DNA from 4 places in the Streptomyces sp. NBC_01381 genome. Region 1 is predicted to be linked to each of the others. Evidence: riboswitches for the same ligand, from Rfam matches in the RefSeq annotation. Region 1 holds a riboswitch; each other region holds the start of a gene.
What was found. A riboswitch is a leader RNA that binds a small molecule or an ion and turns the genes downstream of it on or off. The one in region 1 is predicted to bind cobalamin.

Region 1 (6,966 bases):
CGCGTCCATGGTGCGCCCGGTCAGGCACAGTTCCATGGCCTTCGCCTTGCCCACCGCGCGGGTCAGCCGCTGGGAGCCGCCGATGCCGGGGATCACGCCGAGTTTGATCTCTGGCTGCCCGAACACGGCGGTGTCGGAGGCGAGCAGGATGTCGCAGAGCATGGCGAGTTCACAGCCGCCGCCCAGGGCGTAGCCGGAGACGGCGGCGATGGTGGGCGTACGCAGCTGTCCGAGCCGGTCCCACGCCGAGAACCAGTCGGCGAGGTACATGTCCATGTACCCCTGCGGCTGCATCTCCTTGATGTCGGCCCCGGCCGCGAACGCCTTCGCCGAGCCGGTGATCACGACACAGCCGCAGTCCGGGTCCCGGTCGAGGGCCTCGGTGGCGGCCACGACCTCCTCCATGACCTGGAGGTTGAGCGCGTTCAGTGCCTTCGGGCGGTTGAGTGTGAGGAGCGCGGTGCGGCCCTTGCGCTCGACGAGGATCGTCTCGTACTCGGCCTGAGCTCGCGTGGTCGTGCTCGTGGCTTCCATGGTCACTTCTGCTCCCCGCTCTGATCCCTGATGGTTCGTACGATGCCGGAGAAGTCCTCCGTGGCACCGGCGCGCTCGGCGTAAGAGGCGTACAACTCGGCTGCCCGCAAGCCGAGTTCCGCGTGTACGCCACCTGACCGGACGGCATTGGCGGCCAGCCCCAGATCCTTGGCCATGAGCGAGGCGGCGAAGCCCGGCCGGTAGTCCCTGTTGGCGGGACTCGCCGGAACCGGCCCCGGCACCGGGCAGTTGACGCTCAACGCCCAGCACTGCCCGGACGCCGTCGAGGCCACGTCGTACAAAGCCTGGTGGGACAACCCGAGGCTCTCGCCGAGGACGAACGCCTCACTGACGGCGATCATCGAGATCCCGAGGATCATGTTGTTGCAGATCTTCGCGGCCTGCCCCGCGCCGGCGCCCCCGCAGTGGACGGCCTTCTTGCCCATGGCTTCAAGCAGGGGACGTGCCTCGGCGAACTCCTCCTCCGACCCGCCCGCCATGAAGGTGAGGGTGCCGGCCTCGGCACCCACGACCCCGCCGGAGACCGGGGCATCCAGGGCCCGCATGCCGGCTGCCACGGCCCGTTCATGGGCGGCACGGGCGTCCGCGACGTCGATGGTCGAGCAGTCGACGAACAGCGCTCCCGGGCGCGCGGAGCCGAGGACACCCTCGTACAGGTCGAGGACATGGCGGCCGGTGGGCAGCATGCTGATCACCACCTCGGCGTCCGTGACCCCTTCGGCCGCGGACGCTACGGCTTCGACACCCGCCGCGGAGGCCGCCTCAAGGGCGGCGGGCGCGGGGTCGTAGCCGCGGACGCGGTGGCCGGCCTTGACCAGGTTGGCGGCCATCGGGCCACCCATGTGCCCGAGTCCGAGGAACGCCACGGTCTGGCTCACCAGGCCACCTCCGAGGTGGTGTCGGGGCCGGCGAGGCCCAGTTCGCGCTCGCCGAGCGGGGCGAAGAAGCCCTCGACGTCGGCGTCGGTGACCTCGGCGAGCGTGGAAGGGGACCAGCGAGGAGCCCGGTCCTTGTCGATGACCTGCGCGCGGACGCCCTCCACGAGGTCCGGAGCGGTCAGTGCCCGGCAGGACACTCGGTACTCCTGGTCGAGTACGTGCTCCAGCGGACCGAGGCGCCGCGCTCGACGCAACGACGCCAGCGTGACCTTGAGGGCGGTGGGCGATTTGGTGAGGAGGGTCTCGGCGGCGTCCTTGGCCGCCGGGTCGCCGTGGTCGAGGAGACGGTCGACGATCTCCTCGACGGAGTCGGCGGCGTAGCAGACATCGATCCACTCCCGCTGTGCGGCCAGCTCCCCTGGTGGGGGCTCCTGTACGTTTCGGGCCAGCACCTCTCGTACGGGCAGCGTGGACAGGTCATCGACCGTCCGGGCCAGCGACTGCGACGGTACGAAATGGTCGGCGAGCCCGCACAACAGGGCGTCCTCGGCGCCCACTTGAGCTCCGGAGAGCGCAAGGTGCGTGCCGAGTTCGCCCGGGGAGAGCGCCAGCAGATACGTGCCGCCGACGTCCGGGACGAACCCGATCCCCGTCTCCGGCATCGCGATCCGGGAGCGTTCGGTGACGATCCGGACGCTGCCGTGCGCGGACACGCCGACGCCGCCGCCCATCACGATGCCGTCCATCAGGGCCACGTACGGCTTGGGGTAGCGGGCGATCCGGGCGTTGAGCCGGTACTCGTCGCGCCAGAACGCCGCCGACGCGGTGCCGTCCCCGTCGCGTGCGTCCTGGTGGATCGCGCGGATGTCGCCGCCCGCGCACAGGCCCCGTTCGCCCGCGCCGGTCAGCACGACCGTCTCGACCGCCGGGTCGCGCTCCCAGGCGGCGAGGGCCTCGGTGATGCGGAGCGCCATCGGGTGGGTGAGGGCGTTGAGTGCCTTGGGGCGGTTGAGCGTGATGACGCCGACCCGTCCCGCGCGGTGCAGCAGCACGGTCTCCTCGGCCTGCTCGCGCTGTCCTGATCGCTCTGCGCCGGTCATGCGAACGCCTCCGTCATGCCGCGGGCCACGATGACGCGCATGATCTCGTTGGTCCCTTCCAGGATTTGATGGACTCGCAGGTCACGGACGATCTTCTCGATGCCGTATTCGCTCAAGTAGCCGTAGCCGCCGTGAAGTTGGAGTGCGCGGTCGGCGACGGAGTAGCCGGTGTCGGTGGCGAACCGCTTGGCCATCGCGCACAGGTAGGGCGCGCCGGGATCCTTCCGGTCCAGAGCCTGGGCGGCTTCTCCGACCAGGGCCCGGGCGGCGGCGAGCTCGGTGGCCATGTCCGCGAGGCGGAACCGAAGCGCCTGTGAGTCGAGGAGGCGCTGCCCGAACGCTTCCCGGTCGGCGAGATGGGCCAGGGCGCGGTCGAGGGCGCTGCGGGCGCCGCCGAGCGAGCAGGCGGCGATCCCGAGGCGGCCGCCGTTGAGGCCGCTCATCGCGATGCGGAAGCCCTGCCCCTCCTGGCCGAGCAGCCGGTCGGCGGGCAGGCGTACCCCGTCCAGGACGACCTGGCGGGTGGGCTGGGCGTTCCAGCCCATCTTGCGTTCGTTGGCGCCGAAGGACAGGCCGGGGTCGTCCTTGTCGACGACGAAGGCGGACACCCCGTCCGGTCCGTCGACGCCGGTGCGGGCCATCACGACGTACAACTGGGCTGCGCCCGCACCGGAGATGAACTGTTTGACGCCGCTGAGCACCCAGTCGTCGCCGTCGCGGACGGCCCGGCTGGTCAGGGCGGCCGCGTCCGACCCGGCGCCCGGTTCGGTCAGGCAGTAGCTGGCCAGGTCCTCCATGGCGCACAAGCGCGGCAGCCACCGTTCGCGCTGGGCGTCGTCGCCATACGCGTCGATCATCCAGGCGACCATGTTGTGGATGGAGAGGTACCCCGCGATGGACGGGCAGCCCGACGCCAGGGTCTCGAAGACGAGGACGCCGTCGGAGCGGGTGAGTCCCGAGCCGCCCGACTCCTCCCGCACGTACACGCCGCCGAGCCCGAGCCCGGCCGCCTTGCGCAGCACGTCGACGGGGAAGTGCTTGTCGCGGTCCCAGTCCAGGGCGTGCGGGGCGAGGTGGTCCTGGGTGAAGTCCAGGCTGGCCTCGACGAGGGCCTGCTGGTCCTCGGTGAGCGAGGTGTTGGTCATGGCCCGCTCCTCAGCTCATCGTGGGGATGGTGAAGCTGGCGCCCTCGCGCAGGCCCGCCGGCCAGCGTGAAGTGACCGTCTTCGTACGGGTGTAGAAGCGGATCGCGTCCGGGCCGTGCTGGTTCAGATCCCCGAATCCGGAGCGCTTCCAGCCACCGAACGTGTGGTAGGCGACCGGCACCGGGATGGGCACGTTGACGCCGACCATCCCGGTGTTCACGCGCCGGGTGAAGTCGCGGGCGGTGTCGCCGTCCCGGGTGAAGATCGCCACGCCGTTGCCGAAGGTGTGCTCGCTGGGCAGGCGCAGGGCTTCCTCGTAGTCCGCTGCTCGTACGACGGTCAGGACGGGGCCGAAGATCTCCTCCTGGTAGATGCGCATGGCCGGGGTGACCCGGTCGAAGAGCGAGGCTCCGGCGAAGAACCCGCCCTCGTGGCCGGGCAGGGTGAAGTCCCGGCCGTCCACGACGAGTTCGGCGCCCTCCTGAACCCCGAGGTCGACGTAGGACCGCACCCGCTCCAGCGCGTCCGGGCCGACCAGCGGGCCGAAGTCGGCCTCAGGGTCGTCGCTGCGGCCGATCCTCAGCTGCGCGATGCGCTCGCGCAGCCGTGCCACCAGGGCATCGGCGGTGCTCTCGCCAACTGGAACAGCCACCGAGATCGCCATGCAGCGCTCGCCCGCGGAGCCGTAGCCCGCGCCGATGAGGGCGTCCACGGCCTGGTCGAGGTCGGCGTCCGGCATCACGATCATGTGGTTCTTGGCGCCGCCGAAGCACTGGGCCCGCTTGCCGTGCGCGGCCGCGGTGGCGTAGATGTGCGCGGCGATCGGAGTGGAGCCGACGAATCCCAGCGCCTCGACGCGCGGGTCCTCGAGCAGGGTGTCGACGGCGTCCTTGCCGCCGTTGACGACGTTCAGTACGCCCGGCGGCAGACCCGCTTCGAGGAAGAGCTCGGCGAGGCGCAGTGGCACCGACGGGTCGCGCTCGGAGGGCTTGAGGATGAAGGCGTTCCCGCAGGCGAGGGCCGGGGCGGCCTTCCACAGCGGGATCATCGCCGGGAAGTTGAAGGGGGTGATGCCCGCGACGACGCCGAGGGGAGCCCGGAGCGAGTGGACGTCGATGCCCGTGCCCGCGTTGTCCGTGAACTCGCCCTTGAGCAGGTGCGGGATGCCGGCGGCGAACTCCACCACTTCCAGGCCGCGCTGGATGTCTCCGTGCGCGTCGGCGACGGTCTTGCCGTGCTCGCTGGACAGAAGCCGGGCCAGGGATTCCCGCTCCTGGTCGGCGAGTTGGAGGAAGCGAAGCAGCACCCGGGCGCGGCGCTGCGGATTCCAGGCGCCCCATTCGAGCTGGGCCCGGGCGGCGTCGTCGATCACTGCCTCGGTCTCGGCCCGGCTCGCGAGCGGAACGTGGGCCTGGACGCGGCCGGTGTTGGGGTCGTAGACGTCGCCGTAGAACCCCGAAGTTCCCGAGGTGTGCTTGCCTCCGACGAAGTGGGTCAATTCGCGTACGGTGGTGCGGTCTTGCTCGCGGACCATGGATGCCTGCTCTCGATGGGAGGGATCGATCCGGGATGGCACACAGCTCCGCCGCGTGGACGCGGTGACGTCAGCGCGGGGCTGCGCGAGATCGCGTGGGTTGGACAGCCGTCAGCGCACGAGGCGTGCGAGCGGGGACTGCGCGGCGGGAGCCGGGAGTCGCCGGACGGGTCCGTCGAGAGCGTGGAAGCGCGTCGATGCCATGCGTGTCTGCTCCATCCTCGTGGAAACACGGAACATCCCGCGGCCGGTATCCTGACTCCCGGATCACCGCACGCCGCCCGCCTTCCCGACGACTTGCTCGTCAGTGGCGTACTGCTCGACGACGTACTCCCCGGTCACAGTGGCGGGACCGTGCCGGAATCACACCGGCTTCCCTGCACCGCGGGCCTTGGCCTCGAATATATAGTTGGACGTCCTAGTAAATCTAGTGCGCAAGATGACCGGTGCGCCGACGTGCTCCCGGCACAGCGAATGGCTGAACTTCACGGCACCGCCGCGCGCCCGTTCTCCACGCAGGTGTACGGGCGTTAAAAGTACTGAAATGCGACTTCGACAAGTTACCGATTCATCGACAGCGCCCGGCCTCACGTCGCCAAGCCGCAGAACGGTGCTCGGTCTCAGCGGTGTGGTGCTTGCGACAGCAGCGCTCGGCGTCCCAAAGGCCGTTGCCGCCGGCCGGGACAGCGCCCCGGACGTTACGGGCGATCGCTTCGACCTGGCCGACACCGGCGCCCGCCTGATCCACGAGAAGACGCTGCATCACGAGACGGTGATGCAGTCCTTCGCCTTCGACGAGCTCCACGGGCACATCTACGCGCTCCAGGTGATCCCCAGCGGGGTCCAGCTCGCGGGCGAATCGCGCACCTACAGCCATACTGAGCGGCACGATGCCGGTGACCTTTGTCTGAACCGGCTGTCGATGCGCGGCGAGGTGCTGGGCCGGATGTACCTCAAGGGCTTCGGCCACGGCACCGCGATCAGCGTGGACAGCTCCCGCAGCAGCTGGGGCGGAGCCGTCACGCTGTGGGTCGAGTGCGACGCCAACCCGGTCTCCGGGTTCGGGCGCGCGATCGGCCGCTTCCCGTACGCCGAGAACACCGTGCTGCACAGCGCTGACCGCCGTGTGACCGTCTACCGCCCGCACCCCGGCTCGACCGCCAACTGCGCCGCCCTTGACCTGAACAACCGCCGTCTGCTGCTGCGCCACGGGCTCCCCGGGCGCCGTCGCTACGCGCTCTACAACCTGGACGCCTTCACTGCCGGGGTCTTCTGGCCGCTGATCGACTTCGCTCAGCCGGGCATGGACCTCGGCCTGCCCTTTCAGGGCATGACACTGGACGGCGACTACGCGTACCAGTTGATGGGCGCCGGCCGCGACGCCAACAGCTCCTCAGAGCCGGACAACACGGTGCTGCTGCACTGCATCGACCTGAGCACGGGGGCGGTGGTGCAGGAGTACAAGTCCCAGGCCGGCCGCCAGCTCACGCACCGCGAGCCCGAAGGCCTTGCCGTGCTGCACGGGCCCGAGGCGGGGGAACCGCAGCTGTGCATGGGCTTCGCCTCGGGCCCGGAAGGCGGACGAAAGTTCTCCCTCTACGGCCTGCCCGTCCTGTAGCCATGTCGCGGGCGGCCGCCGCATCGGGCTGTGCTGCGCGGGTGCTGACCGCTTGTCGTTGCCGTCCATACGAAAGGTGGCCGGAGCGTTTGTGCGCCGACTTATGACGGCCCGCCCGCCCGGCCGGGTCGTACTC
Region 2 (6,966 bases), on a different contig from region 1:
CGTTCGCCGTCCCGGAGCCCGACGTCCCCTGGATCACGCTCGTCCACAACGACCCGGTCAACCTGATGAGCTACGTGACGTACGTGTTCCAGGCGTACTTCGGGTACTCGAAGCACAAGGCCACCAAGCTGATGATGGATGTGCACCACAAAGGCCGAGCCGTGGTCTCCACCGGCACGCGCGAAGAGATGGAGCGCGACGTCCAGGCCATGCACGGGTACGGGCTTTGGGCCACCCTCCAGCAGGACCGCAAGTAGCAGGCCGACAGCAGTGGACCGGAAGCAGCGACGCATCTGATGCCAGGACAATTCGAAGCGATCCCCGGGGGCGGCGCCGCCGTCGCGCTCGACGAGGTCGAGATCTCGATCATCCGCTCCCTCGCCGTCCAGCTCCTTGAGCTGATCGGCCCCGGACCGGGAGAGGACGCCTCCGACGACCCGCTCGCCGAGCTGTTCGCGGACGGCCCCAGCGAGCCGCCGACCGACCCGGTGCTCCAGCGGCTGCTGCCCGACGCGTACGGCGGACCGGGCAGCGAGAAGGCCGACGAGGACGAACTGCGGGCGTACTCCGCGGAGTTCAGGCGCTTTACGGAGAACGACCTGCGGGCCAAGAAGCGGGACGACGCCCTGGTCGTGATCCGCTGCCTGGACTCCATGACGGCGGCAGGCGACGGCGGCGCCGTCCTCAAGCTGTCGGCGGAGGAGTCCCGGCACTGGCTCGGCGCCCTCAACGACCTCCGGCTCGCGATCGGCGCCCGCCTCGACGTCATCGACGAGGAGGACACGGACCTCCTCTACCAGCTGCCGGACGAGGATCCGCGCAAACCGATGGTGATGGCCTATTTGTGGCTGGGCGGTCTGCAGGAGACGCTGGTCAGCACGTTGATCGTGTAGTTGCTGGTGCAGTTGCCGGTGTAGTGGAACGGCTCACGGGGGCCGAAAATCGATGTAGACGGCACCTGTAACAGGTGTTCGCTCAGCGGATCCTCAAATCCGGATAACGATCACGTCACTTCAATGCCCCCGTATGACGCCGCGGGGGAATTTTGTCCGCTTCTTCCAGTGGTCTGCGCCACACGTGGCTGAGCCGATCACTGTTGCGACCGTGATAAATCTTCACGACCACTCGGTGACGCCACCCATGTCACCGATGGCGCTCGGGCCGGCAGACCGCCGGTAGCACTCCATCCATATCCGGGGGGATCAGGACCTGATCCGTGGCCATACGCAGACTGCGGGCACGGATCAGCGTGGAGAAAGGCGTCACCATGACCTCAGTGCAGGTCGAAGAGCATCACGACGGCAATGAGGCCGATCAGGCCAAGGGCTCGTCCGGTTCATCCGGCGAGGGCTATCAGCGCGGGCTCGGGGCCCGCCAGATCCAGATGATCGCGATCGGCGGTGCCATCGGCACCGGCCTGTTCCTCGGCGCGGGCAAGGCCATTCACAAGGCCGGCCCCAGCCTCATCCTGGCGTACGCCATCGCCGGCCTTGTCATCTTCTTCATCATGCGGGCCCTGGGCGAGCTGCTCATGTACCGCGCCGTCTCGGGTTCCTTCTCGGAGTACGCGCGCGAGTTCATCGGCCCGTTCTTCGGATACGTGACCGGCTGGACGTACTGGCTCTTCTGGGTCGTCACCGGCATCACGGAAGTCACGGCCGCGGCCCAGTACATGCAGTACTGGACCCACAACTCCATCCCACAATGGGCGTACGCGCTGATCTTCACGGTCATCCTGTACGGCGCCAACCTGATCTCCGTGAAGCTCTTCGGTGAGCTCGAGTTCTGGTTCTCGATGGTCAAGGTCACCGCGATCATCGGCATGATCCTCATCTGCGCCGGCATCCTCACCATCGGCTTCTCCGACGCCGGTGACACCGCGTCCGTGAGCCACCTGTGGGACCAGGGCGGGTTCTTCCCCAACGGCATCGGCTCCACGCTGATGACGCTGCAGATCGTGATGTTCGCCTTCCTCGCCGTCGAGCTCGTCGGCGTCACCGCGGGCGAGTCCAAGGACCCCAAGACCGTCCTGCCCAAGGCCATCAACACCGTGCCGTGGCGCATCGCCGTCTTCTACGTCGGCGCGCTCATCATGATCCTCTCGGTCGTGCCGTGGACGTCCTTCAAGCCGGGCGTCTCCCCGTTCGTGAAGGCCTTCGAGGAGATGGGTCTGGGCATCGGTGCCGCCATCGTCAACTTCGTCGTCCTGACGGCCGCGCTCTCCTCCTGCAACTCCGGCATGTACTCCACGGGCCGCATGCTCCGCGACCTGGCGCTCAACGGCCAGGGCCCGCAGTTCTTCACCAAGCTGACGAAGAACGGCCTGCCGCTGGTCGGCACCACCGTCTCCGCCGCGTTCATGCTGGTCGGCGTCTGGATCAACTACCAGTGGCCGGGCGAGGCGTTCAACTACGTCGTCTCCTTCGCCACCATCTCCGGCATGTGGGCCTGGATCATGATCCTGGTCTGCCAGATCAAGTACCGCCGCAAGGCCGACCGCGGCGAGCTGCCGCAGTCCACCTTCCGGGCTCCGGGCGCGCCGTACACGAGCTGGTTCGCACTGCTCTTCATCGGCATGGTCATCGTGATGATGGGCGTCGACAAGGACGCGCGCATCTCGCTCTACGCAGCCCCGGTGTGGGCGCTCATCCTGGGCGTCGGCTACCTGGTCATGCAGAAGCGCAACGGTCAGCCGACGGGCGGCGGCGACGCCGAGCCGCAGGACGCGATCAAGTCCTGACTCCCGCCTGATCCCTGCTGATCCCAGCATGTGGGCCCGTTCGTACCACACTTCGGTACGGACGGGCCCCTCTGCTTATCCTGGCTCCCATGCTGACCCTGACCCAGGCCCTCCACGACCAGATCGTCGCGCACGCGCGCCAGGACCACCCCGACGAGGCGTGCGGCGTGGTCGCGGGTCCCGCGGGCACCGGCCGCCCCGAGCGCTTCATCCCGATGCTGAACGCGGCCCGCTCGCCCACGTTCTACGAGTTCGACTCGGGCGACCTGCTCAAGCTGTACCGCGAGATGGACGACCGCGACGAGGAGCCGGTGATCGTCTACCACTCGCACACGGCGACCGAGGCGTACCCCTCGCGCACCGACATCACGTACGCGAACGAGCCCGGCGCGCACTACGTCCTGGTCTCCACGGCGGACACCGACGGCGCGGGCGACTTCCAGTTCCGCTCCTACCGGATCGTCGATGGCGAGGTCACCGAGGAAGAGGTCAAGGTCGTCCAGGCATACTGAGCCTCACCTTTGAGGCGGCAGGACCCAGGAAGCCGGTGCGAATCCGGCACGGTCCCGCCACTGTGACCCCACCCTTCGCGGGTGGGGCAGTCAGGAACTGACCTGCCGCCCTCTCCCACGGATACAGGGGACGCGGAATCCCCTGGAGGAGGCACAGCTCAGCCATGTCCCGACCGCTGCGCGCACTCATAGCCGCCGCCCTGTTCGCCCCGCTCGCCGCGTGCACGAGCTCCGCGGAGCCCGATGCCGCGCCGGGGGCGAAGGCCGCCGGGTTCCCGTACACCGTCACCAACTGCGGCGTGAAGACGACGTACGATGCGCCCCCGAAGCGCGCCGTGACGATGAACCAGCACACGACGGAAGTGATGCTGGAGCTTGGCCTTGCGGACCGCATGGCGGGCACCGCCTTCCTGGACGACAAGGTGCTTCCGTCGTACGAGAAGGCCTACGCGTCCGTCCCGGTCCTGGCCAAGGAGTACCCCTCCTACGAGAAGCTGCTCGCCGCCAACCCCGACTTCGTGTACGGCGGTTACCCGAGCGCCTTCCTCGCGGGCGAGGGCCGCAGCCGCGCGGCGCTCGCGAAGTCCGGCATCAGGACCCGCCTCGACGTGGAGGGCTGCGCGAAGCGCCCGGTGACCATGAAGGACGTCTTCCGGGAGGTCCGCGAGGTCGGCTCCACCTTCGGGGTACGGGCACGGGCGGACCGCTGGGTGAGCGGCGCCGAACGCGAACTGGCCGACACCGAAAAGAAGTTGAAGGGCGGCAAACCCCTCCCGGTCTTCGTGTACGACAGCGGCGACAAGACGGCCTTCACCGCGGGCGGCCGGGGCATCGGCAACGACATCATCGAGCGGGCGGGCGGCCGCAACGTCTTCGCCGACCTGGACAAGTCCTTCGGCGACGCGTCCTGGGAGTCGGTGGTGGACAGCAGCCCCGAGGTGATCCTGATCCTCGACTACGGCGGCACGACCGTCGCCCAGAAGAAGCGCCGCCTCCTGGAGGACCCGGTGCTCGCCGACGTCCCCGCCATCAAGAACAAGCGGTTCGCGGTGCTGCCGCTGTCGGATGTGGTGACGGGGGTGCGGGCTCCGGGTGCGGTGAAGAAGCTGGCGGAGCAGCTGTGAGCCGCACCTCTCAGAAACCGCCCTACGCAGCCGTCATCACCGCCCTCCTCATGGCCCTCGCCGCAGCGGCCACCGCAGGCCTCGCCCTCGGCTCGGTCAAGATCCCCGTGACCGATGTCCTGGAGATCCTCACGGGCAGAGCGGAACCCTCCCCCTTCCGCACGATCGTGCTGGACGCCCGCCTACCCAGGGTCCTGCTCGGCGCGGCCGTGGGCGCGGGCCTCGCCGTCATAGGCACGGTCCTCCAAGCCCTGGTCCGCAACCCCCTCGCGGACCCCTTCCTCCTGGGAGTCTCCTCCGGCGCGTCGGCCGGCGCGGTCGCCGCGATCGTCCTCGGCAGCGCCTTCGGCATCGGCGCGGGCCTGTCCCTCACGGTCACGATCCCGGCCGCGTCCTTCGCGGGCGCGCTCCTCTCCCTGCTGCTCGTCTACACCCTGGCCAGAAGCGCCGGCGGCGGCTTCGCCACGGGCCGGCTGATCCTGGCGGGCGTGGCCGTCTCGTACATCCTCTCCGCCCTGACCAGCCTGATCCTGGTCGTCGCGGACAGCACGGACCATCTGCAGGAGGTCCTGTACTGGACGCTCGGCGGCCTCGGCAGCGCCCGCTGGGACATGCTGGCCCTCCCCGCAGGCGTACTGATCGTCGGCACGGCGCTCCTGCTCGCCCTGGCCCGCCCCCTGGACCTGCTCCTCGTCGGCGAGGAGGGCGCCACCGTCCTCGGCCTGGACACCGCACGCTTCCGCGCCGCCGTCTTCGTCGTCGCCTCGCTCCTGACCGGCGTACTCGTCGCGTACAGCGGAGCCATCGGCTTCGTCGGCCTGATGGTGCCGCACGCCGCCCGGATGCTGGTCGGCGCATCCCACCGCGCGCTGCTGCCGGTCGTGGCGCTCGCGGGCGCGGTGTTCCTGGTGGCCGCCGACCTCGCCGCGCGCACGGTCGCCGCCCCGCAGGACATCCCGGTGGGGGTGCTCACCGCGCTCACCGGCGGCCCGTTCTTCCTGTGGCTGCTGCGCAGGAGCCGTGGCGGGGAGGCGGCCGTATGACCGCCCTGAGCACCGAGAACCTCGCCTATCGGGCGCCCGGCGGCCGCCTCCTCGTCGACGGCGTCACGCTGCACGCCGCCGACGGCGAGACCGTCGGCATCGTGGGCCCCAACGGCAGCGGCAAGACGACCCTCCTGCGCTGTGTGTACGGCACGCTGACGCCCACCGGCGGCCGCGTCCTCCTGGACGGTGACGACCTGGCGGGCAGCTCCGCCAAGGCCCGCGCCCGCCGCATCGCCACCGTTCCGCAGGACGGCCACGGCGGCTTCGAGCTCACCGTCCGGCAGATCGTCGCGATGGGCCGCTCCCCGCACAAGCGCTTCTGGGAGGCGGACACGGCCGAGGACGAGCGTCTCGCCCGCGCGGCCCTCGAGCGGGTCGGCGCGGCCGGCCTCGCGCACCGCACCTTCGCCGGACTCTCCGGCGGCGAGCGCCAACGCGCCTTGGTGGCAAGGGCGTTGGTGCAGCAGCCCGCCGTACTGATCCTGGACGAGCCGACCAACCACCTGGACATCCGCTACCAGCTGGAGATCCTCGGCCTGGTCCGCGCCCTCGGCACGACCAACCTCCTCGCCCTGCACGACCTGAATCTCGCGGCGTACTACTGCGATCGTCTGTACGTTCTCGACGCCGGCCGCCTCCTCGCGTCAGGACCGCCGAAGGAGGTCCTGACCAGCGAGCTCCTGGCCGAGGTGTACGGGGTGACGGCAGAGGTCTCGGTCCACCCCGCGACCGGGGCGCCGACGGTCACGTATCTCCCGCCATCCACGTGATGGACGTAATCCGTCCACCATGCGAGATCACATTCCAGAACCCGGACCGGGAATCGATACGATGACCGCATGGTTCCCCACGACGTGAGCGACAAGATGCCGGGCATGCTGCTCGTTGCGCGTCTGCACGTCGATCTGTGCAGGCTCTCGAGCGCGATCTGTCCGCGCTGACCGCTGCCGCCGTACGGCCGTGAGCCGCGGCGCCACCACCGCGTCCTGCCCTTGCACCACGCATTACGCATCAAGCACCACGCACCCGCACGACCGGGCCGCCGCGCGCCCACCACGTGACTTCTCCCGACAGGAGCCCTCAGCCATGGCCATCGAGGTCCGCATCCCGACCATCCTCCGCACCTACACCGACGGCGAGAAGGCCGTCCAGGGCAGTGGGGACACCCTCGCCGAGCTCTTCGCCGACCTCGACTCGCGGCACGCGGGCATCGCCGAGCGCATCGTCGAAGGCGACAAGCTGCGCCGCTTCGTGAACGTGTACCTGAACGACGAGGACGTCCGCTTCCTGGACGGCATCTCCACCAAGCTCACCGACGGCGACAACGTCACGATCCTCCCGGCCGTGGCCGGCGGCATGGTCTGATCCCGGATGCCTCGCTACGACTCCCCGCTGGCGGCCGTGGGCAACACGCCCCTGGTCCGTCTGCCGAGCCTGTCCCCATCGGACGACGTACGCATCTGGGCGAAGCTGGAGGACCGGAACCCGACCGGTTCCATCAAGGACCGCCCGGCCCTTCACATGGTCGAACAGGCGGAGAAGGA
Region 3 (6,966 bases), on a different contig from region 1:
TGCTGCTCACGGTGGTGTTCCTGGTCGCACTCGCCGTCCTGATCTGGTGGGTGGTCCAGAGCCTCGCCGACAAGAACCAGCTCGAGTGGGTCAAATGGCGGCCCTTCTTCACGGACTCCCGGGCCTGGGAGACGTACATCCTGCCGGGGCTCAAGAACACGCTCATCGCCGCTGCACTGTCCATGGTCATCGCGCTGCCGCTCGGGGCGCTGTTCGGCATCGCCCGGCTCTCGGACCACTGGTGGGTGCGGGGTGCGGCCGGCACCGTCGTGGAGTTCTTCCGCGCCATCCCGGTGCTGATCCTGATGCTCTTCGCGAACGCGGCGTACTCCGAGTACACCGACATCAGCCCCGCCAGCCGGCCGCTCTACGCCGTCGTCACCGGTCTCGTCCTCTACAACGCCTCCGTACTCGCGGAGATCGTACGAGCCGGAATCCTGTCCCTCCCGCGGGGCCAGACCGACGCGGCCAAGGCGATCGGCATGCGCAAGAACCAGGTCATGCGCCACGTGCTGCTGCCGCAGTCGGTCACCGCGATGCTCCCGGCGATCGTCAGCCAGCTGGTGGTCATCGTGAAGGACACCGCGCTGGGCGGCGCGCTGATCGGTTTCTCCGAACTCCTCGCGTCGGTCCGCCCGATGAGCGCGAACTACGGCGCCAACACCATTGCCAGCTTCACCGTGGTCTCCGTGATCTTCGTCGTGCTGAACTTCGCACTCACGTCCTTCGCGAGCTGGCTGGAGGGCAGGCTGAGGCGCGGCAAGAAGTCCACCGGCGCGGTGGTAACCGCGGACGCGGTCGAGACGCTGGCGACACCGGGCGAGCACTTGGGCCGTGACGATCTCGGGGGAACGGGCGGCAGCTCCAGCAAGTGACCACGTACCGCAGCGGTGTGCGGGAACGACCGCCGTCATACCGAAGTCCTCGCCGAGCTGCGGGCCGCGGGCGCCGAGTGGGTTCAGCTGGACGAGCCCGTCCTGATGCAGGACCGCACCCCGGCCGAAGTGAACGCCGTCGCCCGCGCCTACCGCGATCTCGGCGCGCTCACCGACCGGCCCCGACTGCTCGTCGCCTCCTATTTCGACCGGCTCGGCGAGGCCCTTCCGGTGCTGGCCATGGCGGATGTCGACGGCCTCGCCATCGACTTCACCGGGCCCGCCGCCGCCAATCTCGACGATCTCGCGGCCGTCGGCGGTCTGCCCGGCAAGCGTCTTGTCGCCGGCGTCGTCGACGGCCGCAATGTGTGGATCAACGACCTGGGGAAGTCCCTGGCCGTGCTCGGTACGTTGCTCGGGCTCGCCGGGCGGGTCGACGTGGCCGCCTCCTGCTCCCTGCTGCACGTCCCGCTGGACGCCGACGCCGAGCAGGGGCTTGATCCGCAGATCGCCCGCTGGCTTGCCTTCGCCCGGCAGAAGACCGGTGAGATCGCCACCCTCACCCGCGACCCGGTGGTGCGCGCCCGCGCCGCGGCCGTCACCGACGCGGACACCCGCCGTTCCCAGACGTACGCCGAGCGGGTCGCCGCCCGGCGCGAACGGCCGCCTGCCGCTGTTGCCGACGACGTCCATCGGCTCCTTCCCGCAGACCGGCGAACTGCCCACTGCCCGCGCCGACTTGCGTGCCGGACGCATCGGCACGGCCACGTACGAGGAGCGCATCGTGGCCGAGATCCGCGAGGTCATCGCCTTCCAGGAGAAGACCGGCACCGACGTCCTGGTGCACGGCGAGCCCGAACGCAACGACATGGTCCAGTCCTACGGGACGCGCCATGTCTTCCGCCGATCCTGGCCGGCGACATCTCCCACCCCGAGCCGATGACGGTGCGTTGGACCGCGTACGCCCAGCCCCTCGCCGACACCGCCCGCCAGGTCGCGCTCGCGCTGCGCGAGACGCTGCCGCTGCGCGCCGCCCACCACGGCGGGTATCTCGCCTCGGCCACCGAGTCCTTCCGGCTCGGCACGAGCGGCGTACGGCCGGACAGCCAGATCCACACCGACATGTGCTACGCCGAGTCCGGCGACATCCGCCCGCTCGCACATGCAGGTCGCCGGCGAACTCGCCGCGTCCGGCTATCCCCCCGGACCGCGGTCTGAAGACCCGGGGCTGGACCGAGGTCCGCGCCGCCCTCGAGAACCTGGTCGGCGCCGCGCGCGAGCTCCGCTCCACCCTCTGACCAGGGGCGTACGCGGTGGTGGTGTGCGCTTGCGTGTGCCACCGCCGCGCCCGCCGTGCGAGTTGTCAGGCCCCACGTGGCGCACTAGTGTCACCACGCCTTGGTGCTCGGGAAATCCGGTGTGATGCCGGTGCGGCCCTCGCCACTGTGATCGGGAAAGTCCGGCTCCGGCCCCCTGTGGGGGCAGCCACTGGGTACTCACGTGCCCGGGAAGGCGGAGTCCGGGCGGTACGACCCGTCAGCCAGGAGACCGGTCAAGGCGCGTTGTCCATCCACGAGGTGCTGGAGAGGTCTGTTCCGCCATGCACATAGCCGAGGGTTTCCTCCCCCCGGCGCACGCGATCGCCTGGAGTGTCGCGTCCGCGCCGTTCGTCGTCCACGGAGTCCGTTCCCTCACCCGTGAAGTCAAGGAGCACCCCGAGAGCACCCTGCTCCTCGGCGCGTCCGGAGCCTTCACCTTTGTCCTCTCCGCCCTGAAAATCCCTTCTGTCACGGGCAGTTGCTCGCATCCGACGGGCACCGGGCTCGGCGCGATTCTCTTCCGGCCGCCGATCATGGCGGTGCTCGGCACCATCACACTTCTGTTCCAGGCTCTGTTGCTCGCCCACGGCGGGCTCACCACGCTCGGCGCCAATGTGTTCTCCATGGCGATCATCGGGCCATGGGCCGGGTACGCCGTCTACCGGCTCCTGAAGAGATACGACGTACCGCTCATGGTGGCCGTGTTCTTCGGGGCGTTCGTCGCCGACCTGTCGACGTACTGCGTCACCAGCGTCCAGCTGGCCCTGGCGTTCCCCGACCCCTCCAGCGGATTCATCGGCGCCCTGGGCAAGTTCGGCGGCATCTTCGCCGTCACGCAGATCCCCTTGGCGGTCAGCGAGGGACTGCTCACCGTCCTGGTGATGCGGCTCCTCGTGCAGTCCAGCAAGGGCGAGCTCACCCGGCTCGGCGTGCTGCTTCAGGGCAAGAAGTCCGAGACGGAGGCCAGTGCCTGATGAGCCGCAACGCGAAGATCAACACCCTGCTCCTGGTCATCGTCGCCGCACTCGCGGTGCTGCCCCTGGTCCTCGGCCTCGGCGACGACAAGGAAGAGCCGTTCACCGGCGCCGACGCCCAGGCCGAGACGGCGATCGCCGAGAACGACCCCGAGTACGAGCCGTGGTTCTCGCCCCTGTACGAACCCCCGTCCGGGGAGATCGAATCGGCGCTCTTCTCCCTGCAGGCGGCGCTCGGCGCGGGCGTCCTCGCCTACTACTTCGGGCTGCGCAAGGGGCGCCGCCAGGGTGCCGAACGTGCGCGGGCGGAGGCCGCCGACGCCGAGCCGTCCACGGATGCGGACGCGGACGCGGATGTGGATGGGGATGCGGACGTGGGCGCTGAGGGCACCCGGCCCAAGACCGAGCAGGTCTGATCCGGCGTGCTGCCCATCGACGCGGCGGCGCACAGCAGTCGCTGGCGCCGCCGTCATCCCGTGGACAAGGCCGTGCTCGGGCTCGGTCTCACCGCCCTCGCGGTCTCCCTGCCGCCCTGGCCGGGCGCCGCCCTTGTCCTGGTCGCCGCGCTCGCCGTGCTGCTCGGCCCGGCGGGCGTGCCGCCCCGCAAGCTGTGGCGCGCCTACCGCGTACCGCTCGGCTTCTGCGTCACCGGCGCCCTGAGCCTGCTCATCCAGATCGCAGGACCAGGAGGGTTCATCACGCTCGCCGACGGCGGTCCGGCGCGCGCGGGCGGTCTGCTCCTGCGCACCTCCGCGGCCTCCCTTGGCGTCCTGCTCTTCGCCTTCACCACGCCGATGTCGGACCTGCTGCCCCGCCTGGTCAAGGCGGGCGTGCCGGCACCCGTTGTGGACGTGGCGCTCGTCACGTACCGGATGAGCTTTCTGCTTCTGGACTCCATGACGCGGATCCGTCAGGCGCAGGCCGCGCGGCTCGGGCACACGACCCGGGCCGCCGCCTGGCGGTCGCTCGCCGGGCTCGGCGCCACCGCGTTCGTGCGGGCCTTCGACCGGGCGAGCCGGCTGCAGGCGGGCCTCGCCGGACGGGGTTACGACGGGACGCTGCGGGTCCTTGTGCCCGAGGCCCGGGTCTCCCGGCCCTTCGTGACCGTGAGCGCGGCACTTCTCGTGGCCCTGGTGGCCCTCACCCTCGTACTCGAAAGGCTTCTTCCATGAGCGAGCCGAGCGCTCCTCCCATGCCGCCGGGCGAGTCCCTGGTGGCTCTGCGCGCGGCTTCGTACGCGTACGAGGACGGCCCCACCGTGCTCGACGGCCTGGACTTCGACATCGTCGAGGGGCGTGCACTCGCGCTGCTCGGACGCAACGGCAGCGGCAAGACCACCCTGATGCGGCTGCTCAGCGGTGGACTGCGCCCGGACGCCGGTGAGTTGACGGTCGACGGGAGCAGGGTGACGTACGACCGCAAGGGTCTTACCCGGCTGCGTACGACCGTTCAGCTCGTCGTCCAGGACCCGGACGACCAGCTGTTCGCCGCGTCGGTCGAACAGGACGTGTCCTTCGGTCCGTTGAACCTCGGCCTGCCCGACGCGGAGGTCCGCGCACGGGTCGCCGAGGCGCTCGACGCACTGGACATCGGCGCCCTGGCCGACCGCCCCACCCATCTGCTCTCCTACGGCCAGCGCAAGCGGACCGCCATCGCCGGTGCGGTGGCGATGCGCCCGCGCGTACTGATCCTCGACGAGCCGACCGCGGGGCTCGACCCCGACGGGCAGGAACGCCTCCTCGCCACCCTGCAACGGCTGCGGGACTCGGGGACGACCGTGGTCATGGCCACCCACGACGTGGACCTGGCCCTGCGCTGGGCGGACGACGCGGCGCTGCTCACCCCCTCGGGGGTGCGCACCGGGCCGGTCGCGCAGTCGCTGGCCCGGCGCGACCTGCTGGCCCAGGCAGGCCTCCATCTGCCGTGGGGGATCGCCGTGCGCGATCTGCTGCACGCGCACGGGCTGCTTGCGGAGACGGACGACGGGCCGCGCACCCCTGAGGAGTTGGCGCTCAGGGCAGCAGTGCCACCAGCGTGACGGTGGTGCCGGTGTCGCCGACCGTGATGTCGAGGCGGTCGGCGAGCGCCTCGGCGAGCCACAGACCGCGGCCGTTCTCGGCCTCGTCGTCGACGGAGCTGTCGATGTCGATGTCGATGCCGTGGCCGTGGCTGTGGCCGTTCAGTGGCCGTGCGAGTCCCGGGCCGTTGTCGGTGATGACGCAGCGCAGGCCGTCGTCCGTGTGGTCGAGGTGGATATGGCCCTTGCCGCCGCCGTGCACGATCGCGTTGCTCGCGACCTCGTGCACGGCGAGCACGAAGTCGCCGAGCCGGGGGTCGCAGAGGCCCGCGTTCTCGGCCCTGCGGGTCACCTGATGGCGCAGTCGCGCCAAGTCGCCGATGGTGAAGGGGAGTTCCAGCGGCGGCGGCCGGTCCTGAGCGGGATCGCGGGGGTTGGTCCGGGGGCCGCGGTCGCCCCCGTAGTCGTCGCTGTCGATGCCGCGGTTGAGGATCACTGCGCGGATCACCCTTCAGCCAGGACGAGTTGAGGGACTTCGGCGGCTCGGCAGAGCCGTATCACCTTGCTCTGCGCGGGTCGGACGCGGACCGTGATCCGCTGGTCGCGGGGGAGTCCGCGCGCGAGCCGTACCAGCAGAGCGGCGCTGTGTACGTCGATGAAGCAGAGTTCGGAGAGATCGAGCGCCCCTGGCCGGCCGGGACCGGTGAGGGCGTGGGTGAGGGCCGTGGCGAACTCCTCGCGCGTGCAGAGGTCGGCGTCTCCGGCGATCCGCAGCTCGCCGCCCGTGCGGGTGACTTCCAGGGCGCCGAGCCGGTGCAGGACCTTCTTGGGGTGGGCCCGGCGGATGCGGTCCAGGAGGGCGTCGTCGAACTTGCGCCGGTCGTACTCGCAGATGGCGGTGAAGCCGATCTCGGCGAAGAGCGGAGAGAGATCGGTCTCGTAGGAGACCAACAGGTCGTGGTCGACGCCCGGTTCGGCGGCCCAGGCCATGTCACCCACCACCCGGAGCCCCGAGAAGCCCTTGTGCCGGGCCTGTTCGGTGAGCTCCACCCAGGTGCGGGCCCGCTCGACCGGGTCGAAGCCGCTGTCCGGGTCGTAACCCGGCACTTCGTTGACCACGGCCAACTGCCCCTCGCAGAGGGCCGCTTCGACGGGGAAGCCGCGGATGCGTAACTGTTCGGCCGCGACGGCCGGGGTGGTCGCAGGGTCGGTGAAGAGCATGACCTGCTCACCCCGTGACAGGCCGATGTCGGTGTAGGCGGCGCGGAGCTCCCAGCGGTCTTCGTCGTCGTCGAACCCCAGGCAGGCGTGGTCGCCGGCGTTCATACGGGTGACGGAGACCGTCCGGGTCGCGGAGCTGGCGTCCATGAGGGCAGACCCTAGGGGCGGTGGCGGGGCCGTGCCTCTGCTGATCGCAGTTGTCCGAAGTCGTTCCGGTCGGGTTCGGGTCGGTCCGCGTGATCAGTACGAGTGATCATTAAGGGCGCCCGGCATGGACGGATTCTGCCAACTTGCCATCGGGGCAAGGGCGTTCTCGCAGGAGGCTCCCGCAGATCGAAATCGCGTTGCGTCGCGCGATCGGCCGACGCGATGATCGGCCCATGGCCCCGAATCCCCCCGACGGCCGCGCCGGAATCGACGCCGCCCTGGTGAAGCGCCTGATCGCCGCCCAGTTTCCGCAGTGGAGCGAACTGCCCGTGCGGCCCGTCGAGGTCGACGGCTGGGACAACCGCACGTACCGCCTCGGCGACGCCATGACGGCCCGGCTGCCCACCGCCGCC
Region 4 (6,966 bases), on a different contig from region 1:
GATCTGTACGTCCTTGATCTCGCAGAGATAGCCGTCGATGTGCATGACGAACTCGTCGAACTCGCCGTCGTCGGGCTGCTCGTCGACATGCAGGTCGTGGTGGAGCTCGGCGGCCTTCACCAGCGTCCAGATCTGCGCGCGGACGGCAGGGGCCTTCGTCGGGTCCAGGTCGCTGACGAGTGCGTACTCGTCGAGCAGCTGCTCCAGCTTCGCCAGATCGCCGTACGTGTCCGCCCGTGCCATCGGCGGCACCAGGTGGTCGACGACCGTGGCGTGCCCGCGCCGCTTGGCCTGGGTGCCCTCGCCGGGGTCGTTCACGATGAAGGGGTAGATCAGCGGCAGCTCGCCGAGCACCGCGTCCGGGGCGCAACTCCCGCTCAGGCCGAGGCCCTTGCCCGGCAGCCACTCCATCGTGCCGTGCTTGCCCATGTGGACGACCGCGTCGGCGCCGAAGGACAGCTCCAGCCAGCGGTAGGCCGCCATGTAGTGGTGCGAGGGCGGCATGTCCGGGTCGTGGTAGATCGCGATCGGGTTCTCGCCGAAGCCGCGCGGCGGCTGGATCATCACGACGACGTTCCCGAACTGCAGGGAGGCGAGCACGATGTCGTCGCCGTCCACGTACAGGCTGCCGGGCGGCTCGCCCCACGCCTCCAGCATGCCGTCGCGCAGCTCGGGGGCCAGCTTGTCGAACCAGGCCCGGTAGTCGGCGAGCGGCACGCGCGCGGGCGCGGCGGCCAGCTGCTCCTCGGTGAGCCACTCGACGTCGTGGCCACCGGCGTTGATGAGCCGGTGGATCAGCTCGTCGCCGTTGTCCGGGTGGCCCTCGACGACGTATCCGGCATCGCGCAGCGAGTCGAGCACGCGCACCGCCGACGCGGGCGTGTCGAGCCCGACGGCGTTGCCGACACGCGAGTGCTTGGTGGGATAGGCCGTGAAGACGAGCGCGAGCTTCTTCTCGGCGTTCGGCTTGTGCTTCAACTGGGCGTGCCGCAGGGCGATTCCGGCGACCCGGGCGGCGCGCTCGGGGTCGGCGACGTACACCGGTACGTCGTCGGGGCCCTGCTCCTTGAAGGAGAACGGCACGGTGATGACACGGCCGTCGAACTCCGGGATCGCCACCTGCATCGCGGCGTCCATGGGGGAGAGCGCGGCGTCCGACGCGTCCCACGTCGCCCGCGACGAGGTGAGGCAGAGTCCTTGCAGCACAGGGATGTTGAGGTCGGCGAGCGCGCCGATGTCCCAGGCCTCCTCGTCGCCGCCCGCGCTCGCGCCGGAGGCATGCGTGCCGCCCGCCGCGAGGACGGTGGCGACCAGGGCGTCGGCCCGCCCGAGGATCTCGTACAGGCCCGCGTCGGCGCCGCGCAGCGAACCGCAGTACACGGCAAGGGCGTTGGCGCCCCGCGCCTCGATCGCGTCGCACAGCGTGTCCACGAAGCCGGTGTTCCCGGAGAGCTGGTGCGCCCGGTAGAAGAGCACACCGACGGTGGGCCGGCCCTCGACGTACTCCCGGGTGCCATGCACCCCGTACTCGGGCATCTTCTGCGGCTCGGCACTCTGCCGCTCCTGCGTGTCGGCGGCCGACGCCCGGCCGCGACCCGCCGCGAGGACGTCCTCCTTGAGGAAGCGCACCAGCTCGCGCAGATTGCCCGTGCCGCCCTCGACGAGATACCGCAGCGCCTCCGCCACGGACCCCGCGTGCACGGTCGACTCGGCCATCAGCTCCGCGTCCGGCACGGCCTCGCCGCCGAGCAGCACCGTCGGGATCCCGGCGGCCTTCAGCGCCGCGAGCCCGTCCTCCCAGGCGCGCCTGCCGCCGAGGAGGCGTACGACGGCGATGTCGGCGCCCTCGATCAGGGCGGGCAGCTCGTTCTGTACGTCGACCCGGGTCGGGTTGCCGATGCGGTACCCGGCGCCCGAGGCACGGGCGGCCAGCAGGTCCGTGTCGGCGGTGGACAGAAGCAGGACGGTCATGAGGGTGCCCCCGGTGCGATGAAGGGGAGACCGGACGGTGTGCCGGTCTCGATCAGACTGAGCAGCGCGTCCGTGTCCGCGTGTTCTTCGATCAGGTCTCCGAGCAGGTCGAGCTGCTCCTCGCGCAGTGCGCCGAAGCTGGTGTCGGGCGCGGGCACGAAACGGCGCCCGGCGGCGCGGGCCACCTCGGTGAGGAAGCGCCGCCGGAACGCGTCGCTCTCAAGGGAGCCGTGCCAGTGCGTGCCCCACACCTCACCGACGCGGCAGCCGTCCAAGAAGGGCTCTCCGCCCAGGACTTGGGCGACGCCGTGATGAATCTCGTACCCCTCGACGGGTTCCCCGAGTGCCTCGCCGACGGGCCGGGCGAGGGTCTTCTCGCGGGCGAACCGCACGCGCACGGGCAGCAGCCCGAGCCCGTCCACGGCCCCCGCGCGCGATTCCACGTCGTCCTCGATGTGCTCGCCGAGCACCTGGAAGCCGCCGCAGATCCCGAGCACGGGCCGCCCCTCGGCCGCACGCCGCGCGATGGCGTCGGCGAGCCCACGCTCGCGCAGCCATTCAAGCGCGCGCACGGTCCCGCGCGTCCCCGGCACGATCACGAGATCGGCGTCGACGAGTTCCTCGGCCCGGTCCACGAACCGCACGACGACACCGGGTTCGGCGGCGAGCGCGTCCACGTCCGTGAAGTTCGACATCAGCGGTACGGCACAGACGGCGACCCGCAGCACGTCCTCGCCGACCGGGGGAGCGACGACGGACTCCCGCACGGCACCCCGCAGGGACACCCGAAGGCCGTCCTCCTCGTCGATGCCGAGCCCGTGCTGGAACGGCAGCACACCGAACGTGCGCCGCCCGGTGAGTCCTTGCAGCATGTCGAGCCCGGGTGCGAGCAGCGACACATCGCCCCGGAACTTGTTGACGAGATACCCGGCGACCAGTTCCTGATCCTCGGCACTGAGCAGCGCGGTCGTGCCGAAGAAGGAGGCGAAGACGCCACCGCGGTCGATGTCGCCGACGACGACGACGGGGAACCGGGCGGCCCGCGCGATCCCCATGTTCACAATGTCCGTACGCCGCAGATTGATCTCGGCGGGACTGCCCGCGCCTTCGCAGATCACGGCGTCATAGCTGCCCCGAAGTTCCTCAAGACATCCCACCACGGTCGAGAGCAACGCCTCCTGGCGCCCGCCGTGATAGCCACGCGCACTCATCTCGCCCACGGGCTTCCCCATGAGCACCACCTGACTGCTGCGGTCGCTGCCCGGCTTGAGCAGCACGGGATTCATCAGCGCGCTCGGCTCGACCCGGGCGGCCTGCGCCTGCATGGCCTGCGCCCGCCCGATCTCGGCGCCTTCGCGCGTGACGAAGGAGTTGAGCGACATGTTCTGCGCCTTGAACGGCGCGACGGAAACTCCTTTGCGAGCCAGCCACCGACAGATCCCGGCGGTGACGACGCTCTTCCCGGCGTCAGAGGTGGTTCCGGCAACAAGCAGCCCGCCACTCATGAGGTTCTCCTTGACTTGCTCTGCCGTCCTTGCTGTGGGCAGGCGTTCCGCAGGGCGGAACGGGTGGGCACAGTCCCAACTGCCGGGCTCCGCTTCGGACGGGCGGCCATGGCAACCCCCAGCGCCAGCAGCCCAACCCGCCGAGACAGCCGAACAGCCCGCTCGATGTCAGCCACGGCAACGGCACGCCCACCCCCATTGAGAACAGGCCGATGCTCAACCCGCCCCCCGTACGAGAGAGTCCCCCCGAGCCGCACCCCCAACGCCCCGGCAAAGGCCGCCTCAACGGGCCCAGCGTTGGGACTCGGATGCTTGGCGGCATCGTCACGCCAGGCCCGCAGCGCCCCGGAGGGCGAATCCCCCGCAGCAGCCGCCAGCAGGGCGGTCAGCCGAGCCCCCGGCCACCCCAGAACATCATCGAGCCGAGCAGACGCCCACCCGTACCGGAGGTACCTCGCGGACTTGTGCCCCACCATCGCGTCCAACGTGTTCACGGCCCGAAACCCGACAAGCCCCGGAACGCCCGCCAACGCCCCCCACACCAGCGCCCCCACGACGGCGTCGGACGTGTTCTCGGCGACGGACTCGACGACGGCCCGCGCGATGCCGTCGGCATCCAGCGCCTGCGGATCCCGCCCGCACAGATGCGGCAGCCACTCCCGCGCCACCTCGATGTCCCCCGCGGCGAGCGCCCCGCCGATGGCCCGCGCCTCACGCCCGAGCGAGGTCCCGCCGACCACGGCCCAGGTCGCGGCGGCGGTCAGCGCGACCGATCCGGCGCGCGAGTGGCGACGTACAAGAGAAGAGGCAAGGGCGGCGGCACCCGCAGCACCGCCGGCGCACACCACGGCATGCAGCGCGCCCCACCCGCGGTGATCCCGCCACAGGACACGCTCGACGGCACCCGCCGCACGCCCGAACGCGGCGACCGGATGCCCGCGGCGAGGATCACCGAGAAGCAGGTCACCGAGGAGCCCGGCGGCGGCGCCGTACGCGAAGTCGCGATCGGCACACACGGGTTCAGCCGACCGTTACGTGAAGGGGAGCGACGGGCCCGGCCTGGACAGGCGGGGGCACAGGAACCGGCAACGGGCGGCCGCGCATGGCGATATGTCCTCACTCAGGGTGTCCGCGCCCTGGTTCGACGTGATCGGCGGGCGAGAGTTCCTGGCTCACGGGGAGTCGTCTCCCCGGTGACAGTGGCGGGACCGCGCCGGATTCGCACCGGCTTCCTCTTCTGCCGCCGTAATGGCTCCGGCAGTCCACCACGCCCGCGAACGCCCGTCAACTCGCCTTTGACCTGCGACGGGAGAGTGTGCCAAGGCCCACATACGAAGGTGGGGTGCGGGACGCCGAAGCGTCTCGCACCCCACCTCGAACTCCGTCGTCAGGCGACGAACTCCGGCCGTCAGGCGACGATCAGATAGATCCCGTACGCCACCGCGGCCGCGCACAGCGCGAAGCACGCGTACGCGCCGGCGCGCGCCGCCGCAGCGTTGCCGCCCGCGGCGGAAGCGGCGCCGGAGGCGGCCGCCTCGTGCTTGGAGAGGCCGACGATGCCGAGGGTGAACAGGCCCACCAGGGCCACCGTCACCGCGAGGCTGACTCCGAAGACGGAGCCGAGAGCTGCCCAGTCGATGTCCATGCTGATCTGTCCTTACACCGTGGCAGGCCGGGCGGGGTCCGCCACGGAGCCGGTCGGGGCCGGGATGGTGGCCTTGACGTGGTCGTCGTCGGCGGCCGTCGCGGCGGCGCCGGTGGGCGGCGGCGTGACGGCGGCGATCGCGGTGGTCACGACGCCCGCGGGCTCCGCGTCGGAGCCGCCGATCTCGTCGTCCGCGACGTTCGTGTGGTCGACGGCGTTGCGCCGCGAGAGCACCCAGATGACGGCCGAGCCGCCGACCAGGAGCGCCGCGGTCGCCGCGATGCCCCAGGGGCCCTGCTTGGTGAGGAACTCGGCGCCCGCGCCGACCAGGCCGGCGGCCGGGAGCGTCAGACCCCAGGCGACGAACATCCGGGTCGCCGTGGACCAGCGGACCACACCGCCCTTGCGGCCCAGGCCCGCGCCCATCACGGCGCCGGAGCAGGACTGCGTGGTGGAGAGCGAGAAGCCGATGTGCGACGAGGCGAGGATGACCGTCGCGGCGCTGGTCTGGGCGGCGAAGCCCTGCTGCGGCTGGAGGTCGGTGAGGCCCTTGCCCATGGTGCGGATGATGCGCCAGCCGCCCAGGTAGGTGCCGAGCGCGATGGCCACACCGGCCGAGACGATGACCCACATCGGGGGGTTCGCGCCGGGGTTGAGGACGCCGCCGGTGACCAGGGCGAGCGTGATGATGCCCATGGTCTTCTGCGCGTCGTTCGTGCCGTGCGCCAGCGAGACGAGGCCGGCGGAGGCGATCTGGCCGGCGCGGTAGCCCTTGGCGGTCGACTTGGTGTCGGTGTTGCGGCCGATCCGGTACGTCAGGCGCGTGGCCGCCATCGCGGCGAGACCCGCCACGAGCGGCGCGGCGAGGGCCGGGATCAGGATCTTGGTGACGACGGTGCCGCCGTTGATCGACGACCAGCCCATCGACATGACGGCGGCGCCGATGAGGCCGCCGAAGAGTGCGTGGGAGGAACTGGAGGGCAGGCCCACCAGCCAGGTCAGCAGATTCCAGAGGATCGCGCCCACCAGGGCCGCGAATATGACCTCTGTCTTCAGTCCGTCCTCGTTGACGATGCCGCCAGAGATCGTCTTGGCGACTTCGACGGAGAGGAATGCTCCGACGAGGTTCAGCACGGCGGACATGGCCACCGCCGTCTTGGGCTTGAGGGCGCCGGTCGAGATGGTGGTCGCCATCGCGTTGGCTGTGTCGTGGAAACCGTTCGTGAAGTCGAACACGAGAGCGGTAACGATCACGATCCCGAGGAGAAGCGTGATGTGTTCCATTTACCCAGGCTTCTGTTGGACGTCAGTGGCAAGTGGAACGTAGGCAACCTGGGTGAACGGAAAGTGAACTGGGCCGGGCGGTGCGGTGACTCGATGCGGGGCACCGCCACTCCGCTTCCGTCGGAACCGTGACGGAGATCGTCCGGAGCGGCGGTACGGGGCCCGGAATCCGGGCTTCCAAGGGCTTTTGGCTACCCTCGGGCGAACCTCTTCAGCTGGTTCATCGAGCCGTTGAAGAGATTCTGATCACCCGGCAGCTCGCCGCCGTTGTCGTACTGCCAGATGGTCAAGTACGACCACCCCTTGGGCAGCGTCCCCGACGTCGACGACCAGCGCGCGAGCCACAGCGCGTGATTCGCCGCGAAGGCGCGGCTGCCGCCCGTGCAGTTGTTCCACCACTTGGTGGTCGTGTAGATCACGGGACGGCGTCCCGTCTGGCGCTGCACCTCGTTGCTGAACGACTTGATCCAGTTGACCATGCCGGTCTTGCTGAGGCCGTAGCACTTGCGTTTGCTGTACGGATTGTGCTCGATGTCGAGCGCGGGCGGCAGCGTCCAGCCG

Region 2: it holds a riboswitch for cobalamin, as region 1 does, so the genes downstream of both, OG453_RS09775 (ABC transporter substrate-binding protein) here and OG453_RS41130 (CoA-acylating methylmalonate-semialdehyde dehydrogenase) in region 1, are expected to answer to the same signal.
Region 3: it holds a riboswitch for cobalamin, as region 1 does, so the genes downstream of both, OG453_RS28565 (energy-coupling factor ABC transporter permease) here and OG453_RS41130 (CoA-acylating methylmalonate-semialdehyde dehydrogenase) in region 1, are expected to answer to the same signal.
Region 4: it holds a riboswitch for cobalamin, as region 1 does, so the genes downstream of both, OG453_RS16090 (cobalamin biosynthesis protein) here and OG453_RS41130 (CoA-acylating methylmalonate-semialdehyde dehydrogenase) in region 1, are expected to answer to the same signal.

Annotation. Positions count from the first base shown of each region.
Region 1 is NZ_JAPEPI010000003.1:613,214-620,179, reverse strand. It holds gene OG453_RS41150 (enoyl-CoA hydratase) at 1-534, opposite strand, end outside; gene mmsB (3-hydroxyisobutyrate dehydrogenase) at 537-1,436, opposite strand; gene OG453_RS41140 (enoyl-CoA hydratase/isomerase family protein) at 1,430-2,533, opposite strand; gene OG453_RS41135 (acyl-CoA dehydrogenase family protein) at 2,530-3,678, opposite strand; gene OG453_RS41130 (CoA-acylating methylmalonate-semialdehyde dehydrogenase) at 3,689-5,212, opposite strand; cobalamin riboswitch at 5,440-5,627, opposite strand; gene OG453_RS41125 (teichoic acid biosynthesis protein C) at 5,844-6,830, shown strand; gene OG453_RS41120 (TetR/AcrR family transcriptional regulator) at 6,932-6,966, opposite strand, start outside.
Region 2 is NZ_JAPEPI010000001.1:2,041,004-2,047,969, forward strand. It holds gene clpS (ATP-dependent Clp protease adapter ClpS) at 1-257, shown strand, start outside; gene OG453_RS09760 (DUF2017 domain-containing protein) at 297-893, shown strand; gene OG453_RS09765 (amino acid permease) at 1,268-2,740, shown strand; gene OG453_RS09770 (M67 family metallopeptidase) at 2,830-3,252, shown strand; cobalamin riboswitch at 3,225-3,373, shown strand; gene OG453_RS09775 (ABC transporter substrate-binding protein) at 3,417-4,376, shown strand; gene OG453_RS09780 (iron ABC transporter permease) at 4,427-5,419, shown strand; gene OG453_RS09785 (ABC transporter ATP-binding protein) at 5,416-6,192, shown strand; gene OG453_RS45120 (putative leader peptide) at 6,262-6,363, shown strand; gene OG453_RS09790 (MoaD/ThiS family protein) at 6,509-6,787, shown strand; gene OG453_RS09795 (PLP-dependent cysteine synthase family protein) at 6,794-6,966, shown strand, end outside.
Region 3 is NZ_JAPEPI010000002.1:1,517,861-1,524,826, forward strand. It holds gene OG453_RS28555 (amino acid ABC transporter permease) at 1-875, shown strand, start outside; partial or broken gene OG453_RS28560 (5-methyltetrahydropteroyltriglutamate--homocysteine S-methyltransferase) at 918-2,173, shown strand; cobalamin riboswitch at 2,258-2,447, shown strand; gene OG453_RS28565 (energy-coupling factor ABC transporter permease) at 2,476-3,168, shown strand; gene OG453_RS28570 (energy-coupling factor ABC transporter substrate-binding protein) at 3,168-3,584, shown strand; gene cbiQ (cobalt ECF transporter T component CbiQ) at 3,591-4,340, shown strand; gene OG453_RS28580 (energy-coupling factor ABC transporter ATP-binding protein) at 4,337-5,206, shown strand; gene OG453_RS28585 (ATP-binding protein) at 5,181-5,681, opposite strand; gene OG453_RS28590 (MEDS domain-containing protein) at 5,690-6,553, opposite strand; gene OG453_RS28595 (aminoglycoside phosphotransferase family protein) at 6,787-6,966, shown strand, end outside.
Region 4 is NZ_JAPEPI010000001.1:3,451,657-3,458,622, forward strand. It holds gene cobN (cobaltochelatase subunit CobN) at 1-1,971, opposite strand, end outside; gene OG453_RS16085 (cobyric acid synthase) at 1,968-3,476, opposite strand; gene OG453_RS16090 (cobalamin biosynthesis protein) at 3,473-4,492, opposite strand; cobalamin riboswitch at 4,615-4,766, opposite strand; gene OG453_RS16095 (hypothetical protein) at 4,885-5,121, opposite strand; gene OG453_RS16100 (inorganic phosphate transporter) at 5,134-6,405, opposite strand; gene OG453_RS16105 (lysozyme) at 6,597-6,966, opposite strand, start outside.